One region of the Paenibacillus sp. JT31N7 genome, then DNA from elsewhere that is predicted to be linked to it. Evidence: predicted binding sites of a transcription regulator. Region 1 holds the regulator's gene; the other holds the start of a gene.
The links. Region 1 encodes Rex, which represses fermentation and respiration genes when NADH is low (regulators of the CRP and FNR family bind a similar motif). Its sites were predicted from a motif close to TTGTGAAATATTTCACAA; they were not measured.

Region 1 (3,130 bases):
CCAGATGGTAGTCTGGCTGAGCCAGACGCAGACTGGCGACGAAGAGGAGCTGCACTTCGGGAACAAAGGGGCCGCTTTCTGGCATACCGTGTCCAGCGATGCGGAATCGTGTCAGAACCGGCACTGCCCGTGGTTCAAAAAATGCTTTTATCACCGTGCGCGCCATGACGCCAACAATTCGGACGTTGTCATTACGAACCACTCGCTGCTGTTTACCGATATGAAGGCCGAGAACCGGGTGCTGCCGGCTTATAAGCATCTCGTCCTGGACGAGGCTCACCATTTCGAAGAAGTGGCAAGCAAGCATCTGGGCAAAGAGCTTCATTACCTGGGACTGACGAACCAGCTTCTCTGGCTGTTCAAGGACAGCCGGAACGGGCAGCTGCCGGCGCTCCGCACGAAGCTTCAACGGTATGACGACGATTACCGGGCGGCTACCTGGATGAACGGAATCGACAACCTTTTCCCGAAAACACTCCTGATTAAGGAAGCTTGGGATTTACTCTGTGAAAAGTTTTACGAGCTGCTCCAGACGAATTCCGAGCCCGGTCAAATCGATCCCGGTTCCCTGGTGATGCGTCTGAAAAAAGACTCGCTTCCTCCGAATTGGAGCGATTTCACGGATCTCGAGGAGATTTTGGAACAGCATATTCAAGATGTGTATAAATCCGTGGATTCGCTCGCGCAGGATTTGAAAGAAGTCCAGGAAGAATACGACGTCCAGAGCTTCGTAACCGACCTCGGCGGCGTGGCTAAGGAATTACAGGCAGCGAAGGAGACGCTCCGCTTCTTTATGAAGATGGCGGACGATAATTTCGTTTATTGGGTAGAAGCGGGGACGTACAACAAAAGCCGTTCGATCAACCTGATCTCCGTGCCGATGGACGTAAGTCCGCTTATCCGCGAACATTTCTTTGATAACAAGGAGAGTGTTATTCTTACTTCGGCCACGCTGTCGGTCAATAAATCGTTCCAGTATTCGGCGGATCAGCTGGGGCTGAAACTGCCGACCGAAGAAGAGGAGAATCCGAAGCTGAAAACCGTTCAGCTTCCGTCCCCGTTCCAGTACCGGCAGCAGGCTCTTGTCTGCATACCGCGGGACTTTCCGATGATCCGGGGCCGCAGCGGCGAAGAGGAATTTCTCAAAGCGCTGACGGAGTCCCTTTCCGAAGTGGCCGTGGCCACACGAGGGAGGATGCTCGTGCTGTTCACTTCGAATCGGATGCTGAAGCAGGCCCACGCGGTTCTGAAAGAAAATCTTCGCCCCCACGGCATTCATGTGCTCGGTCAAGGGGTGGACACCGGCAACCGCAGCAAGCTGACCCGGCTCTTCCAAGAGCATAAAGCGTGCGTTCTGCTCGGCACGAGCTCGTTCTGGGAAGGGGTGGACATTCCGGGAGAAGCCTTGACTTGTCTGGCTATCGTACGGCTGCCTTTCCAGCCGCCGAACCATCCGCTGGTTGAAGCGAAGAGCGAAAACCTGAAAAAACGGAATCAGAACCCGTTCATGAAACTGTCGGTACCTCAAGCCGTCATCCGATTCAAGCAGGGCTTCGGCCGGCTCGTACGCAGGGCTTCGGACAAAGGCATTGTGCTGATCTACGATACGCGTGTCATTGAGACGCAGTACGGCAAGCACTTTCTCTACTCCCTGCCGGGACCGAAGATTGAACATATGCCGGTAGAGCGCATCGTACCGAGAATTCAGGAATGGATGGGAGAGAACTCGCTTGAAGTCACCTAAAATATCAGAGGCTGTCGTAAAACGGCTGCCGATCTATCTTCGTTTTCTTAATGAGCTTTCGAAAAAAAACGTCTTAACGGTTTCGTCCCAGGATCTGGGACAGAAGCTGAATCTTAACCCGGCACAGATCCGCAAAGATTTGGCTTACTTCGGCGAATTCGGAAAGAAGGGGATCGGTTACGATGTGACCTATCTTATCGAGAAGATCCGTCAGATTCTGAAGCTCGACCGCCAAATACCGGTTGCCCTCGTGGGAGCCGGTAATCTGGGCCGGGCGCTGTGCAACTATAACATCTATTTGCGGGAACAGATGAAAATAACGGCGATTTTCGATTCGTCGCCGGACAAGATCGGCCAGGTCATCAATAACATGAGCGTTCAGCCCATGGAGCATCTGGCCGATGTTATCCGGGATTCCCGCATTCGAATCGGCATCATCACCGTTCCGGCTCCGGAAGCGCAAAATGTCGCCAACCAATTCGTGAAGTCGGGCATCGAAGCGATTCTGAACTTCGCTCCGTCCATTCTGAAAGTTCCCGAAGAAATCCGTGTGCATCATGCGGACTTTACGGCAGATCTCCAGAGCCTGGCCTATTATCTTCCTGAATAAACAATGGAGGGTTTGGCCTTGAAAACCAGAAAAACCGCTATAAGGACCCGTTTTAGGGCCGTATGGCGGTTTTTTTATGGAACTCACTGTTCATTTTTATACGAAGAACTTAAACAACACGGTGTACAGCACATAAGACAGGATGATGCTGATCGGAATCGTAATGATCCAAGTGATGATCATGCGCGTTACGGTACCCCATTTCACCTCATGAAACCGGAGTACGGAACCCGAACCGATGATCGCGGAGGAAATCACGTGAGTGGTCGAAAGCGGCATCCCCATATGCGTGGAAGTCTGAATCACGATGGAGGACGTCAAATCCGAAGCGAAACCGTTGATCGGCTCGATTTTGATCAAGTTTTTGGAGATGGTCTTGATGATCTTCCATCCTCCGATCGAAGTACCGAGGCCCATTGCGGTCGCAGCCGCGATTTTCACCCACAACGGCACGTCCATGGTTGTCTGGGCTCCGGCAGCGACGAGTCCGAATACGATAATACCCATCGCTTTCTGAGCGTCATTTCCCCCGTGGGAGAAGGACAGCAGCCAGGCGGACAGGATCTGGAAGAACTTAAATACGCGGTTTAGCTTCGAACGGGATTTGTTGCCCGTCAGGATGACCAGGTATTTGATGATGGTCATGATGATGTACCCGGCCACAAATGCGACAATCGGCGACAGCACCAGAATCAGCACGATCTTGCCGAGACCGCTCCATTTGACGAAGTCGGCTCCCGCTCCGGCCAGCACGGCTCCGACAATGGATCCGATCA
Region 2 (3,130 bases), 210 kb from region 1:
TCTGATACCCTTGCCGCGCTAAAATGCTGGCCAGTGAATCGACGCGTCTGTTCATGTACTGGTTATAGGCAATGGCGCCTTCCGGCAGGAACCGGATCGAATTGCCCGAGAGCACCTCGAATTCGACATTGGCGGTTCCGCCGCCGAACTGGGGCGACAGCATATAACCGCTCGAATAGTTCTGCTGAAGATGGTGGATGAACGGGACCGGATCTTCGCTGAACGTTACGTTCTTCATCCGGGTAGGGTCCCAGAAAGCTTCGCCGAGAATGACGATAATGTTAGGTTTTACATTCGGATCTATGTTTGTACGGCGTTCGACCCGTTTCACGAAGGTGTCCATATTCGCCTGGCTGTAGCCCTGGGGAGCATCGATAATGATCTGCTCGATATTCATGACGCTGGATAGCATAAACCCGTTGACATGATAGTTATCGGCCTGGTTCCAGGGAATGGTGGAAATATGAAGGGCGGATTTGATCGGCAGCGGCTTGTCGAAATAGACGACGCATGCGAGCGCCACGCCAAGGACGCCGAGAACGATGTTCTCTTTCCAGCGGAAGCGGGAGTGGGTCCAGGGAACGAAATAGAGTAGGGCGACGCTGGCCACAAGGAAGACGATTATGCCGATTACGATCGTTTTATCGAACAAACCGTTCAAGTATTGGACGATATCGGTTGTCTCGCTGCTGAGAAACAAATCCCAGGGCAGAAGAGGCACGCCGAGAATTTTGAATTTAATTCCGCTAATTAGACCGCAGATCAGCATGAAAGCGGCTACGATCCAGAACGCGATGCGGCTACGGCCGGTCAAAGCGGTAAAAACAAGGAACAGGCAGAAGGTCAGCAAATAGTTCAGCGCCATTTCCCCCGGACTGTGCTTGACCCAGGATAGGGCGGCCGTTACTCCTCCCCGATTTAAAAACTCAATGAAGACAACGAGCAGCAGGGGCCAAACGAATAAGTGCAGCCGACGCGCTATAAAATGAATACCTTTCTGCATCACAGATCTCCTGTTCATTCAATTTACAAACATTTTACATATGATTTGCTATGCCATTATACCATGTAGAACCAGGCCTCGATACCTAAAACCTTGTAACAAAATCGTTACAATTTGATAAAGATTTTGTGATTTCTATCACATGTGGCTGCTCATGCCGAAGGTAAGATGAAACCATGAAAAGCTTCATTGACAAAGGGGGATGCCGCTATGACAAAGCTGGCGCCAGCCAAGGAAAAGCAGGACATTAAGCCCGCTCCGCAAAGCGGGGCGAACGAGAAGGAGCCGGAGCTGAAAGGCGCTTTCGCATCGGTTATGATTCTGGGCGCGTTTATTCTGATTACCTGGTTCGGCGTATTTGCTCTGTACCTTATAAGAAGATAACGGGGCAAATGCGCAAAAAGTTCCGCGAATCGGAAAAAAAGAGGGGATATTACATGCATATTCATCGTTTGGAGAAAATCTGGATCGTTTTCGGCATCTCCATGCTGATCGTTTTTCTGTCCGTGATCGGCGTATCCGCGTTTGCGATGGGAATGAACCCGCCGACCGGCCATGCGCACACGATTGATCCGGCGAAGGTCGATTTGACGCCGCCTTTCGATCATCCGGGCCTCAAGAAAGTCGGGGAGAACGAATACGAAGCCGTGATGACCGCCTTCGCCTTCGGCTACAAGCCCGACAAGATGGAAATTCCCGCGGGAGCGACCGTGCATTTTATGATCACAAGCAAGGACGTAGTCCACGGGTTCGAAATCCCGGGCACAAATGTAAACATGATGGTGCTTCCGGGTGAAGTGAACCATCTTACGTATAAGTTCGACAAGCCGGGTTCTTACCTCGTGCTCTGCAACGAATACTGCGGCGGAGCCCACGAATGGATGAAAACGACGATAGTCGTTAACTAAACCCACCGGCAGAAAGGAAGTCGTTATGTATGAACGGAACCGAAACGCAACCGGCTCGGCAAGCCGCCGTTTCCTTTAGTCCGAAAGACAGCAAGCTCGTTCTCGCTCACATTCTATTCGCTTTCGGTGCTCTTCTTCTCGGAGGTATCGCCGGAGTGCTGCAGGGGCTGGTCCGCGGAGGCATGGTCAAGCTGCCCGCCGGTATCGGCTATTATCAGCTGCTGACGGCACACGGCGTACTCATGGCGCTCATTTTTACGACCTTTTTCATTATCGGATTCTTGTATTCCGGTATTTCCAAAACGCTCGGAGGCGAGCTGCTGCCGCTGCCGCGGCGTCTCGCCTGGCTCGGATTCGGCCTGATGGCGGGCGGAACGGCGCTGGGGACGGTTTTTATCCTGCTCAATAAAGCGTCCGTGCTGTACACGTTCTATGCTCCCCTTAAAGCGTCGCCTTATTTCTATATCGCTTTGACGATGGTTGTCGTCGGCAGCTGGATGAGCGGCTTCGGTATCTTCATCAATTACCGCTACTGGAAGCGGACTCATAAAGGGCAGCTTTCGCCGCTGTTTTCCTTCATGGCGGTCATTACGATGCTGCTCTGGCAGGTCGCGACCATCGGGGTGGCGGCGGAGATTCTGCTTCAGCTGATTCCTTGGTCGTTCGGCTGGGTCGACACCGTAAACGTCCTGCTGAGCCGTACCTTATTCTGGTATTTCGGTCATCCGCTCGTTTATTTCTGGCTTCTGCCCGCCTATATTTGCTGGTATACGATTATTCCGAAAGTCATCGGCGGTAAAATATTCAGCGATGCGCTGGCCCGGCTTTCGTTTATCCTGTTCCTGCTGTTCTCGATTCCGGTCGGATTCCACCATCAACTGACGGAACCCGGAATCAGCTCGTTCTGGAAGTTTCTCCAGGTTATATTGACTTTCATGGTCATCGTGCCTTCGTTGATGACGGCGTTCTCGCTGTTCGCTACCTTTGAAACGACGGGCAGGGAAAAAGGGGCCAAGGGCCTGTTCGGCTGGTTCAAGTTCCTCCCCTGGAAAGACGTCCGCTTCTTCGCTCCGTTTATGGGCATGCTGGTCTTCATCCCGGCGGGAGCGGGCGGGATCATTAACGCCAGCAACCAGATGAACCAGGTCGTACACAATACCCTCTGGGTTACGGGGCACTTTCACCTGACCGTCGCGACTAGCGTGGCCCTTACTTTCTT

Region 2: AC58P5_RS14700 (cytochrome c oxidase subunit 2A) is a predicted target of Rex. The motif match lies at 1,130-1,147, and genes of this name have one in related genera.

What each region holds. Positions count from the first base shown of each region.
Region 1 is NZ_JCAUAT010000003.1:261,207-264,336, forward strand. Features, by position in the region: gene dinG (ATP-dependent DNA helicase DinG) at 1-1,744, shown strand, start outside; gene AC58P5_RS15800 (redox-sensing transcriptional repressor Rex) at 1,731-2,354, shown strand; gene AC58P5_RS15805 (inorganic phosphate transporter) at 2,451-3,130, opposite strand, start outside.
Region 2 is NZ_JCAUAT010000003.1:53,792-56,921, forward strand. Features, by position in the region: gene AC58P5_RS14695 (sulfatase-like hydrolase/transferase) at 1-1,003, opposite strand, end outside; gene AC58P5_RS14700 (cytochrome c oxidase subunit 2A) at 1,214-1,387, shown strand; gene AC58P5_RS14705 (cytochrome c oxidase subunit II) at 1,441-1,911, shown strand; gene AC58P5_RS14710 (b(o/a)3-type cytochrome-c oxidase subunit 1) at 1,941-3,130, shown strand, end outside.